DNA from 2 places in the Pseudoalteromonas sp. Of7M-16 genome. Region 2 is predicted to be linked to the other one. Evidence: predicted binding sites of a transcription regulator. Region 2 holds the regulator's gene; the other holds the start of a gene.
The links. Region 2 encodes sigma-54, which starts transcription at its own class of promoters, with help from an activator protein. Its sites were predicted from a motif close to GTTGGCACGNNNNTNGNNT; they were not measured.
Positions count from the first base shown of each region.

Region 1: the regulator sigma-54 is predicted to act here: its motif matches at 5,075-5,093, upstream of MHN81_RS01015 (DUF2726 domain-containing protein).

Region 1 covers NZ_JAKRFY010000001.1:216,512-223,373, reverse strand. Annotated here, with positions in the region: gene MHN81_RS01035 (peptidoglycan DD-metalloendopeptidase family protein) at 1-1,281, opposite strand, end outside; gene tyrS (tyrosine--tRNA ligase) at 1,433-2,632, shown strand; gene MHN81_RS01025 (cobalamin biosynthesis protein) at 2,671-3,615, opposite strand; gene mtnN (5'-methylthioadenosine/S-adenosylhomocysteine nucleosidase) at 3,617-4,324, opposite strand; gene MHN81_RS01015 (DUF2726 domain-containing protein) at 4,444-5,034, opposite strand; gene folE2 (GTP cyclohydrolase FolE2) at 5,145-6,065, opposite strand; gene arcB (aerobic respiration two-component sensor histidine kinase ArcB) at 6,328-6,862, shown strand, end outside.
Region 2 covers NZ_JAKRFY010000003.1:276,518-283,379, reverse strand. Annotated here, with positions in the region: gene rapZ (RNase adapter RapZ) at 1-301, opposite strand, end outside; gene ptsN (PTS IIA-like nitrogen regulatory protein PtsN) at 314-769, opposite strand; gene hpf (ribosome hibernation promoting factor) at 773-1,060, opposite strand; gene MHN81_RS04995 (RNA polymerase factor sigma-54) at 1,087-2,598, opposite strand; gene lptB (LPS export ABC transporter ATP-binding protein) at 2,640-3,365, opposite strand; gene lptA (lipopolysaccharide transport periplasmic protein LptA) at 3,362-3,892, opposite strand; gene lptC (LPS export ABC transporter periplasmic protein LptC) at 3,882-4,436, opposite strand; gene kdsC (3-deoxy-manno-octulosonate-8-phosphatase KdsC) at 4,433-4,984, opposite strand; gene MHN81_RS04970 (KpsF/GutQ family sugar-phosphate isomerase) at 4,986-5,957, opposite strand; gene MHN81_RS04965 (calcium/sodium antiporter) at 5,966-6,862, opposite strand, start outside.

The DNA.
Region 1 (6,862 bases), on a different contig from region 2:
TTTGTCTGCCAGAGGTCTGAACTTAGCAAGCTCCTGCTTTGGTAGTGGTAGCGATTTTGGCAGTTTGACTGTTTTTGGGTTACGGTGATTACCGTTGACCAAGAATTCGTAATGCAGGTGTGGTCCTGTTACGCGTCCTGTTGCTCCAACAGTACCAATCTTTTGTCCCTGTTTGACCTTTTGACCAGCTTTTACATGTAACTTGTGTAGGTGCAGGTACTTTGTTGTGTACTGGCTACCGTGTTCAATAAAAATGTAATTACCGTTGAGTCGATGGTAACCAGCTTTGGTTACTCTACCATTACCTGCCGCAACGACTGGTGTACCAACCTTTGCAGCATAATCAATTCCTCGGTGCGGGCGCACTTGTTTGGTTACTGGGTGCAATCTTCTCGGGTTAAAGTTCGAGCTGATATACTTAAAATTCACCGGTGCACGTAAAAATGCTTTTTTCATACTGCGTCCTTCGGGAGTATAAAACTCACCGTTGGTATGCCTAATTGCAGTATATCGATCACCTTGGTTTATAAACTCAGCGGCAATAATTTTTCCATTGCCAATTTCTTCGCCATCTACATAGTGAGATTCATACACAAGAGTAAAGGTATCACCTTTACGTATGTCGTTTGCAAAATCTACATCCCAGCCAAAAATGTTGGCAAAGTTCATAATTTGTCTTTGCGTCAGACCCGCTGAAATGCCAGCTGTCCAAAAACTCGAACGAATTTTTCCACCGGCGGTTTTTTCTCGGGTTTCAATTTCTTTGCTCGCTATTTTGGTTTCGTAGCTGCCATCGTCTATGCGCGTTACGTACAAAGTATCTGTTTTGGATAGCACATATTTCAGTTGCGCGAGGTTACCCTGTTTATCGCTGGCAAAGCTCAGCGTTTCACCTGGGTGTATTTTTGTTAATTTACGTGTTTCTTCATTGGTGTTAACTAAGTTATGAAGTGTTTGGGCAGAATATCCGGCGCGCTTAAACAAAACAGCTAAACTATCCCCTGAGCGAACTTTGTGATCAACGTAATCATAAGTGTATGTATTTTCTTGCTCTTTAGTGGGTTCAGCTTCAGCACTTAATATAGTGAGCTGTTCAGGCTGCTGTTCTTCAACTTTGATAGGAAGCTCATAACGCTTGCCAACTTCCAATGCATCGTCTTTATGATCTTTGGATGCAGTGGCCTTTTCTGAAGGCAGCAAGGCAATCCCAGTCATTGCAGCTAACAAACCGACAATAAGCATTTTGTGTTTTTTGGGAAGCTTATTTACTGCAGGTACCATAACGTGCCTTTTTCGCTGTCAAGAAATTTTATGAATAATAGTGCAGCATATACGTAATAAAGCGTTAATACCAGTATTTTGTGCATTTAAACTCCGTGAAATATAGGCTAGAATCGGGCGATAAACTGAATTTAGAGTTGGAGTGATAATGGTGGACATTGAAACTGCATTTGCTGAGATAAAGCGCGGTGCAGAAGACATATTGGTTGAAGATGAGCTAAAAGAGAAATTAAAGTCAGGTAAAAAGCTGCGTATTAAGGCTGGATTTGATCCAACAGCGCCTGATCTACATTTAGGTCACACAGTACTAATTAATAAATTAAAAACTTTCCAAGATTTAGGTCACGAGGTCATTTTCTTAATTGGTGATTTCACCGGTATGATTGGAGACCCAACTGGCAAAAATGTCACGCGTAAGCCGCTTACCCGTGAAGACGTACTTGCAAACGCTGAAACCTATAAAGAGCAAGTATTTAAAATTCTTGATCCGGAAAAAACCACTGTTGCATTTAACTCGCAATGGATGGAGAAATTAAGCAGTGCAGAGATGATTAAGCTTGCATCGCGACAAACTGTAGCTCGTATGCTAGAGCGTGATGATTTTAAAAAGCGTTATGCTGGCGGTCAGGCAATTGCCATTCATGAATTTTTATATCCGCTAGTTCAGGGCTGGGACTCAGTTGCACTAGAAGCCGATGTTGAGCTAGGTGGTACGGATCAACGCTTTAACCTATTGATGGGTAGAGAGTTACAGAAAGAAGAAGGTCAAAAGCCACAAACAGTCTTAATGATGCCGTTGCTTGAGGGCACAGATGGTGTTCAAAAGATGTCTAAGTCATTAGGTAACTATATCGGTATTACAGATGCCCCAACTGAAATGTTTGGTAAAGTCATGTCTATTTCCGATGACCTTATGTGGCGTTACTACGAGCTATTAAGTGCTAAATCATTGACTGATATTGCAGCGTTAAAAGAAGAAGTTGCAGGTGGTCGCAACCCTCGCGATATCAAAATTGATTTTGCGAAAGAAATGATTGCACGTTTCCATAGTGAAGATGATGCGCAGGCAGCCCATCAAGATTTTATCAAGCGCTTCCAAAAGAATGCACTCCCTGATGAGATCCCTGAAGTAACAGTGAGCATTGAAGGCGATACAACATTTATTGCCAACTTACTAAAAGAAGCTGGCCTTGTGGCAAGTACTTCAGAAGCTATGCGCATGATTAAACAAGGTGCGGTGAAGCTCAATGGTGAAGAGAAAATCACTGATACTAAGCTAGAAATAGCAAAAGGCAGTACTGAAATTTACCAAGTAGGTAAGCGTAAGTTTGCGAAAGTGACAGTAGACTAAGTCATTTATTCAGTAGCCAAGTGATAAAGCTCACTTGGCTATATTAAATTAATTGCAAACCAAATTAATACGGTTAGACCCAGCCAAAACCACCTCATACTGTTCAATAGCTTTAGCATGTGTTGAATATCTTCTACAGTAGGTTGGCGATCGCTTCCTATCCTAATGTTGTCAAAACGCTCTTCATGGTAAAAGCGGGGACCTGCGAGCTGCACATTCAAGCTGGCAGAAAACAACGCTATGATCCACCCCGAATTTTTATTTACGTAGTGCTGTGCATAATGCTTTAAGTAATGCTGCGTTTTCGCAAGGTTTTGGGTTAACGCCATAATTAGGATGAAGAATCTAATAGGAAGCCACTCGAGAAGGTATATGATTTTTTGTACGGCAGCCATGAAAGGGTGTTGCACGCAAAGTTGTTTTCGCCAGCTTTGATCGCATAACAGCAAAAGTTTATATGCCAGTGCTAAATAGGGGCCCGCAATCAGATAAAAGATGATAATTAGATAAAAATGACGGACTGTATTAAGCGCCAGAGAATCTAACGATGCCTTTATGATGCCAACTTCAGATAACTTTGCAGTGTCTCGAATTACAATGCTGGCCAATAGTTGTTTAGCTGAGCCTTTTTGACCTTGAGATAACAGTCTCGCAATGCGCTTTGCCCGTCCTTCAAAGTGGGTATCCAAACATAAAAATAAAATTAACCCGCCAAACCACTGTGGATAAAAAGAAATATAGGACAGTGCAAATAACAGTAAGACGACAGTTAGTGTAGGCAACATACAAGCGAGCGCGCCAGAGAGCTTATGCTGAGTAACCGTATTGCTTTTTTTTACTACACGCTTGGCTAAGTTACTAGTTATTAACGTAAAAATGGTATTGGGGTGATAGAGCTTAGATAGATTTAAGCTAAATGCACAAAGTACAGCTAGGCAGAAGATAAGCAAGCCCTCTTGGGCTTGCAATAAAATGAGTGCCACTTTAAAGGGTTACCTGTGTTAACTCTTCAAGTAATGCGATGACAAGCTTTGATGAGTTTACAGATGCAATTTCTAGGTATTCTTCAAATGATTGAGGAGATTCCTTACCTGCAATATCAGACAATGAACGGATCACCACAAATGGTGTATTTAGTACATGACATGCCTGTGCAATTGCTGCTCCTTCCATTTCAACAGCAAGCATATTTGGAAAGTCTTGACGTGTTTTATCAATACGTACAGGATCGCACATAAATGAATCACCAGTACAAATCTGACCTACCATTGTCTGGATATCTTTTAGTACATGAATGCTGGCTTCTGACGCTTTAATTAAAGCTGGGTGAGCTTCAAATCCTGCAGGCATTTGAGGCACTTGCCCCATTTCATAGCCAAAAGCTGTAACGTCTACATCGTGGTGACGTACTTCACTTGATATAACCACATCACCCACATTGAGTGAAGGTTCAAAACCACCTGCTGAACCTGTATTGATCACGCAATCTGGTGAAAAGTTGTCGATAAGTAGAGTGGTTGCAACAGTTGCGGCAACTTTACCGATACCAGACTGTACTAATGTTACTTCGTGGCCGCCTAACTCACCGGTGTAAAATGTAAATCCGCCTTTTGTAAGTGTTTTTGGAGACTGCATGGTGTCACGTAAAATCGTAACTTCTTGCTCCATCGCACCAATAATGCCAATTTTCATAATTATTCTCTTTGTATTTTAGTTACTGCTCATTATATACATTCTTATTTTGAAAGCATTCTTTTGGCGGCAAAACAATGAAGCAAGCTGCTTGAAGCGCTCAAGCAGCCATATGAGGTCTAAATTTCTGCGAGTTGTGTACTTGCGGCTTTAGCCTGCGATGGAGAAAGTACTGCTGGCTTGTAACTGCGGTTTCGTACTGGTTTGGTTTGCTCTGGTTTCTGTCCAAGCTTGAATAGGATAGCAGCTCTTACCTCTGGGCTCTTATAACCAGATTTGATTTTCATGCGGATATGAGGGATCCCTGCGGATTCTAATGCACCACTGACAAACCAATCTTTTTGTGCTTTATGGCCATTCTTATTTGAGTTATTGACCAAATCCACAGCCGCTACAATATTAAGCGTGCTTTTATCTACCAATACATAATCAAGCTGTTTATTTTGTGCTTTAGTGATAGCTGAGCGACGTGCTTTTTTGGATAAACCCGGTTTACACTCTATGACATCGACAAGTTTAACACGGCTGACTATCTTAAACCTGTCACCAACGGCACGTTCAAGTAGCTGCAAAAATGATGCTTCGACGGTCGTAAAAACCGAATCTTTGCGATTAAACGGATATGGATTGCCGCCCACATCGGTATATTTTGAAATTACGATAGAGGCAATGACTACAAGCGCTAAAATAGCTAAAAGTGTTAATTCCATAAATCACTCCACGACAACAAATTGACTTTGGTAATTTACTAAGCAAAGAGTGTGCCGGAAGTGATTTATCATTGGCGTTACAACCACAAAATTTAACGCCACTTTGAATATTAAACTTGGTAACCGCCTTCTACGCCTTTGACAGCGTACGCTACGGCATCGTGAGCGTGAAGTGATTCGTAGTGATTGATTTTGACGTAAAAATCGTCGAAGTTATTTTGGTTGAGCAGTGCTTTGAGTTTTCTTGCCGCATCTTCACAAAACATCAAGTTTTGGCCATTCAATCTGGCAAACTCTTGCTCATCTTCTCGCTTAACTGCCGCTTGTACAGGCGTTTTTAGTTCTTGTTCTGCGATATCTATTAAGCCTTTAATATCGAATTCAGTGGCGCCTTGTGGCAACTTAACTTTGATATTAGCAATAGAGCGCTGTGAGTGCGGAGTAGCGACTACGCCTTCAGTTGTGCCTAACCAAGCGTGTACGCTATCGTGATCTAAAGGCTTGCCAGAAAATTGCTCTTCAAATGCATTTTGAATAAGTTGTCTTGCAAGCGCAGCTGAACATGGACAAGTTGATGAGTAAGTTACATCGACTGCCAGTTCGATACTTAATGCTTGCTCTTTTATCGTCGCTGTAATGGTTACAGGGTAGCTCTTCCAACCTTGCTTACCACTTAAAAGTGATGCACGACGTAAAGGCAATTCAAAATTGAGTACAACTTTTGCCGCGTTACTGAGATCTTTGTGCGTTGTCACAAATTGATCAAGCAATGATGCTAGTGTGACAGGCGTCAGAGTTTGTTCACATGATAGCGTATCTAAAGCCAAAAACAGTCGTGACATGTGTATGCCTTTTGCTTCAGGCTTGTCTAAGCTGACAAATGCATCAGCCTTGGCATTCACAGGAAGATCATTAAGGTCCTTACTAGCTAATTGTAGAGGCAGCTCAATGTCCCCCATTCCTACCCATTCTAAGGTTCCGGTTTGAAGCGCATCTGCATTGTGTGCAATGTCTGGCATTGAAGTTGGCATTTAAACTCTCTTTAATCACGACATCAAAAATGCTCTCATATTACACTAAAATGAGTTTTTTTTCTGTGGATATTCTTAATTAGAATAAACAAAATCCCATTGAGTGTGCAGTATTTGATACGTTATCACACTATTTGTGTGGTTACTCAGGTTCGGTTATTTTTTAAAAGTTTGAGATTTTTCAATAAAGTTACACTATTTGGCCGCTCGCATATGTGCTCAGCTGAGGTATAATGGTCAAGTTAACAAGGTGACTATTATTATGCTTGATTCTTCGTTCGGGTCTTGGGCTCGAATTCTCTCTAATTTGGTTCGAAAATACGGTGAACGCAAAGCTGGAGCAATTGCTTATGTTCTGGTGCTCGTGGCGTCATTGGTTTTATCCTGTATGTTTTATTATGTGGCACTAGGAACAGTCACTTTGGTAAATGTATTGTCTGTTGTTGTATTTGCAGCACTGACTTCGCCTTTACTTATCTCAGTTGCTGTTTTTGCTATTCGCCAATTGGAGAGCTCGAAAGAGTACTTAGAGTCAGCCACTCAACAAGAAAAATTGTTGAACCAAACACTAAAAGACAATATCAACCGACTTAATAATGAAATAGATGAACGAAAAATGGCATTGCATGCAAAACACCGTGCAATTGCAGAGCTGCGAAACGAAATAACTGAACGTCGAAAAGCAGAGCAAGAGCTTGCCCAGCAAAGTATGTTATTGCGCTCAATTGTTGATTCATCCCCTGATTTATTTTATTACCGAGATGAACACGGTGTGTTTGCTGGGTGTAATAAAAAGT
Region 2 (6,862 bases):
GTCGCGTTTCAGAAAAGCGTTTAACCAGAGTTTGATCGTCACAATCTAAATAAAAAACACGTGGTTTCGCAAAACCAGGTAAATACTCTAAGATATCATGAAATTCTTGTTGCTCTTTAGGTAAGTTTCTAACATCGATGCTTACCGCAATTTTATTGTAGCTATCAGAGACACTGCGAACTAGAGCAGGCAGCAGGTTAACTGGAATATTATCAGCGCAGTAATAACCCAAGTCTTCTAAAACTCTTAATGCAACAGATTTACCTGAGCCAGAGCGGCCACTGATAATTATGAGTTCCACGTTTAATTCCTATTATTTATCAAACTCAACAAGGACTTGATGAAGCTCGCTATCATTACTTGCTTGCCTAAGTCGTTTACAAAAAGCTTTGTTATTTAGTTTACCAGCGATACTGGCTAAGGTCTCTAAATGTTGTTTATTTTCACCGTCTGGTACGATGAGTGCAACAAAAATGTCCACATTGCGATCGTCATAGGCATCAAAAGGAATGGCTTGTTGGTTTACAAGTATGATGGCAATAATGTTATTTAAACCTGGCAACCTGCCATGCGGGATCGCTATCCCTTTACCTATCCCTGTACTGCCTAGCTTTTCGCGGTTTAAAAGTGCTTCTAGAATCTCATGTTGATTGGCACTTGGAATTTTTGACTGCGCCAGCTCACTAATATATTGAAGTATTCTTTTTTTACTATTAAAAAGGACCGCAGCTTTGCTACAGTCCTCGGAAATGAGTGTGCTAAGTTTCATGATTTAGTGTCGAGTTAGCTTCTCTTTATGTTTAATCACTTGTCGATCTAGCTTATCAATCAAACCATCAATTGCTGCATACATATCTTTATGCTCTGTAGAAGCAAACAATTCACCTCCGTTGACATGCAATGTGGCTTCTGCTTTTTGTATGAGTTTTTCGACATCTAAGATTACATGTACGTTGTTGATGTGATCAAAATGCCTTTCTAGCTTCGCAAACTTACTCGTTACGTAGTCTCTTAATGAATCGGTAATTTCTACATGGCGACCAGTTAAATTTAGTTGCATAAGCATTTTTCCTTCTTTTGTTACGCCTAAATCAAGCTCTTACGTTGATTAGACGGTGGAATAGCCAAAGACTCTCGGTATTTGGCAATAGTACGTCTTGCCACCTTAATACCTTGATCAGCTAATACATCTGCAATTTTGCTATCACTTAAAGGCTTAGCAGCGTTTTCAGCAGCAATTAGCTTTTTGATGAGTGCTCGGATCGCTGTGGAAGAACATTCACCACCATTCTCGGTACTAACGTGGCTCGAGAAGAAGTATTTCAATTCATAAATGCCACGAGGCGTGTGCATGTATTTTTGCGTTGTTACTCGAGATATTGTCGACTCGTGCATGTCAACCATTTCAGCAACATCATTGAGTACCATAGGTCTCATTGCCTCAGGGCCATGTTCAAAGAATGCCTGTTGTTGCTGCACAATGCAATTAGTAACTTTCAATAAAGTTTCATTTCTGCTTTCAAGGCTTTTAATAAACCATTTTGCTTCTTGTAAATGAGAGCGAATGAATTGACTGTCACTGCTTGATTTTACAGAGCGAGACATAGCAGCATAATGATCGTTAACTCTTATTTTAGGCATAGAATCAGGGTTTAGCTCAACAACCCAACGTCCCTTGACCTTTTTAACGGAGACATCGGGGATTACGTAATCGGCCTCTTCTTGCACTATACTTGCAGCAGGCTTAGGGTTTAAGCTGTGGATCAACGTCATCACTTCTTTTAGCTCACCTTCTTTGAGCTTTGTTTTCTTCATGATAGTACGATAATCACGATTCGCTAATAGATCGATATGTTCATCGATAACTAGCTTGGTTTGTTCAAGCCAAGGCGTGCCTGCCGCAAATTGATTGAGTTGCACAATTAAGCATTCCTGAAGGCTTCGAGCGGCGATCCCTACTGGGTCAAAGAGTTGGATGCGTTTTAGGACAGCTTCAACTTCATCGAGCTCGACGGGGTCTTGATCATTGTCGAGATTCAAGCTTTCTAAAATGTCTTCGCACGATACTGTTAAAATGCCAGAGTCATCTACACCCTCAACAATTGACAGTGCGATCAACCTGTCCGTCGCGCTAAATGGTGTGAGCTCAAGCTGCCACATCAAGTATTCTTGCAAGCTTTCAGTTGTCTGTCCTTGGTAGACGCTTTCATCTTCAGGCATAGGCCCTGATGAACTTACCGGCGCCGCACTGATGTATTCATCCCAAGTCACATCCATCGCCATCTCATCGCTGAGGGTCTCTTTATTTAGAGCTGTATCAGTGTCTTGTTCATAATCGCTGATCTGTGGCTCAGGGATCTCCTCAGAGCTGGACTCTGCTTTTTCGCTTGCCTGTGATTGCTCTTGCGTTTTGTCTAGACCGTTGTCAAAAGATTCTTGTTCGTTTTCTTCTACTTCCAATAAAGGATTGCTGTCCAGCGCTTCTTGAATTTCTTGCTGGAGGTCTAATGTGCTCAACTGCAGCAGGCGTATCGCTTGCTGTAGTTGTGGTGTCATTGTTAATTGCTGCCCCATGCGCAGCTGTAGCGATTGCCTCATGTATCTCTAACAATCCTTTCTGTTGTTACGCTTATTCTTAACTATAGCCTGAATTGTTCGCCTAAGTAGACATCTCGGACTGTTTGATCCGCTAAAACATGTTCAGGGCTACCTGAAGCAATTAATTCACCATGGGAAACAATATAGGCTTTTTCACATACATCCAATGTTTCACGTACATTGTGATCTGTGATCAACACACCGATTCCACGATTTTTTAAATGCTCAATAATTTTCTTTATATCTAACACTGAAATGGGATCAACGCCAGCAAAAGGCTCATCTAATAGAATAAATTTTGGATCTGCGGCTAAAGCGCGAGCAATTTCTACTCGACGACGCTCTCCACCGGAAAGCGCCATTCCTAAACTAGAGCGAATATGTTGAATATTAAATTCGTCCAATAATTCGTTTAGTATCGTTTCACGCTGAGCTTTATTTAGGTCTTTACGTGTTTCCAAAATAGCCATTAAATTTTGATAAACCGTCAACTTTCTGAATATCGATGACTCTTGTGGTAAATAGCCGATCCCCATACGTGCGCGGCTATGCATTGGCAGCAAGGTGATATCCTGCTGATCAATATGAATGCTGCCTTTGTCACTTGGCACTAAACCCACAATCATATAAAAAGTGGTGGTTTTACCTGCGCCATTAGGCCCTAGCAATCCCACAATGCTTCCAGCTTCAACACTGAGTTCGACGTTTTTTACAACTTGTCTGCCTTTGTAGCTTTTGGCGAGTGCTGTGGCTTTTAGTGTGCTCACTGTTGCTCCTTGTTACCATCTTGTTTTTTATCAACAGGGAGTAAGACAGTTCTTACACGCTTACCTTCGTCATTGGCTTTTTGTGCGCTGATCAGCTGTTTCTCCATATCGTAGAGAATTTCTTGAGCGGAAATCTTTTGACCAGCTTGACTGATCTCTGCGTTGCCTTTGATTGTCAGAAGACGATTTGCTACATCGTAACGCACTTCGTTGGCGCTGGCTTTTAGTAGTGAGCCATCAGTTTGTCGTTCCTGAAAGATTGCTGGGGAACCAGTTGCAACTAATAATTGTTTATTTTCGCCTAGCTCCTCTCGTCTGTGCACTTCAAGTCGATCGGCAAAGATTTTTCTCTGGCCATGAATAATTTCGACATTTTCTTCAAATACGCCGATGTTAGTCTGTAATTGTGCTTGCTGCTTGCCTGAACTGATAATGACTTGCTCTGGGTTACTATTAGCCAATACGCAGTGTGGCAGTAGTCCAATAGCACAAGTGAATAGTAGGGTTGCACTTAGTTTATTGCTTATCATAAATCGTTTCGGTGTGGTTGATGAGTTCAATGACCTCAATATTGAGATCGGCGATAAGGCCCTTTCCAGTAATGGTTACACTCGGGCCTGTAATGACCACGGGCTGTTCTGAGCGCATCATCCGGTTGGTGATCTCGAGCCGGAGGTTGTCTGCGTCAATGTGCGTGATCATTGCTGTTTCGTTCAAGTTGGTTGCTTTAACGTTGCCTTCTAAAATCAAGGTATCGTTTTCATATAAAGTGGCTTCGTTTGCAGCGAGTTGCCAATTGTGCTGCCCATTGTGTAATACAAAAATAGGTGCTTCAAAATGGCTAAATCCCAACTCCTGATAGAGCTCCATTCTTTTTGCTGTAATTTGATAACTGAGCTGCCCATTTTCTGCAAAAGAAGTCTGTTTCAAATCGACTGCTACATAATCAGGCTTGGCAATTGTTTCTTCTTGTTGTTGAGTTTGCTGCTCTGTTTGTATTAAAAAAGGATACCAAAGCCACAGCATGGTAGCGCCGAAAACTACGAGTAGTATGACTCGTAAATTAGTCATGTACTGCTCCCATTAGAGAGTAGCTCGTTGCCCTGACTTAACATTAATAAGTCGGTGAGTTCCCTGACGGCGCCAAAGCCTCCAGGCATCATAGTCGTATAGTGAGCCAAGTTTTTCACCAGCGGATGCGCGTCAGCAACAGCCACTGCAAAGCCAACTTGTTGCATGACAGGGATATCAGGTCCGTCGTCACCAATATAGGCGATTTGCTCGTCAGTTAAATTAAGTTCGGCCTTTAATTTGTCATAAGCTTGCAGCTTGTTTTCTTGGCCTTGGTAAATATGATTAACGTTTAGGCTAGTCATTCGATGCTTAACAATTTCTGAATGGCGGCCTGTGATCACGGCAACTTCAACACCTGTTTCAATGAGTGCTTTAATCCCAAAACCGTCTTTGGTATTAAATGCTTTTAGTTCTTCACCTTGATTTCCCAAGTAAATGCGGCCGTCAGAAAATACACCGTCAATATCACAAATTAGCAGTTTAACTGCTTTGGCTCTGTCACCTATTTGAGATGTGATGGGTTGATAAAGCTCACTAAACTGCATGTTATAATACTCCTGCGCGCAATAAGTCTTGGGTATTTAATGCCCCAATAGGGTGCTGGTTTTCATCGATCACAATGAGGCCATTAATTCGTTTCTTTTCCATAATATTGAGTGCTTCAGCTGCGAGCATATCTGGTGAAGCCGTAGTACAGCAAATCGTCATAACCGACTCAATAGTATCATTATGCAGATCAATTTTTTGCTCAATAACCCGGCGTAAGTCACCGTCGGTAAACAGACCACACAGTTGACCTTGTTGATCGACAATAGCGGTCATGCCTAGCCCTTTGGCTGACATTTCAAACAACGCATCTTTTATTAAGCTACCAGTCGGTGTTTTAGGCACCCCGTCACCTTTGTGCATAATCTCTTCTAAAGTAAGGAGAAGTCGTTTTCCGAGACTGCCGCCGGGATGAGAGAGTGCAAAATCATCAGCGGTAAAGCCTCTGGATTCTAGTAGGGCTACAGCAAGTGCATCCCCCATTACCAGTGTTGCCGTGGTGCTTGCGGTGGGGGCTAATCCCAACGGACAAGCTTCTTTAGATACCTTGATGCAAAGATGGACATCTGCTTGCTGTGCCATGGTCGATTGCTCATTGCCAGTCATGCTTATGATATGCGCCCCAATTCGCTTAATAACAGGGATGATACCGATCACTTCACCAGTTTCGCCAGAATTTGAAATCAGCAAAACGACATCATCGGAGGTGATCATGCCTAAATCGCCGTGGCTCGCTTCTCCGGGGTGAACAAAGAATGATGGCGTCCCAGTGCTCGCTAATGTAGCAGCAACTTTATTGCCGATGTGACCGGATTTGCCCATACCGATAACGATGACACGCCCTTTACAGTTCAGCATAAGCTCGCAGGCGTTAGCAAAGCTAGTATCGATAAACTGGTTTAATTCAGTAATTGCTTGTTGTTCAATTTCCAAAACACGCTTTGCAGATTCAATAAATGACAGGTGCTTCATGCCAACTCCTAAATAATGGCGTACATATAGCCAATAAACGCAGCGAGTAACACGCCACCTTCCAGACGATTAATTTGTCGTTTACCTCTGAGGTTTACGCTCATTACAATGAGCGCGACCGTCGCACCCAGCATTACGTAGATATCTCGCTGTGCGATGTTCATATCGAGTGATGCTGGGTTTAAAATACCAGCAATAGACAATACTGCGAGGATATTGAAAATATTCGAGCCAATGATGTTGCCAAGTGCCAAATCATCTTCATTCTTAAGCACACCCGCTACACATGCAGCTAGTTCAGGTAAACTCGTACCAATAGCGATAATGGTCAAGCCGATCAATAAATCACTCATACCAAAGAATTTAGCAATATCAACAGCGGAGTCAACGAGCACGTCAGCACTGATTGGCAGTATTATCATGCCAACAATCAACCAAAAAACAGCCTTGCCAGTAGGTACATTGTCCGGGACTTCATCACATGCCTCAGAAACTAACGGGTCGTCTTCTTGAGCGTGATTACTGTTTTTAGTGATATAAATTAGGCCTAGAATAAACGTTGCGAACCCGACAAGTAAGACATAGCCCTCTGTTGCACTGAAATAATTATCGCTCACAATGTACCAAGCACCCAGCGAAACAATAATTAAAAGTGGCATCTCGCGTCGTAGTATTCCTGAGCCGACGGCCAAAGGTCTGAGTAAAGCTGTAATACCTAAAACCAACAGTATATTGGCAATATTGGAACCAATGGCATTACCGACAGCTGTGTCGGTTTTATCAGATAAAGCGGCTTGTGCTGCAACCATCATTTCGGGTGCGGAAGAACCCATGGCAACAATTGTTAGGCCAACAATTAAAGTGGGGACGCCAAGGTTTTTTGCTAAAGCAGCCGCACCAAAAAC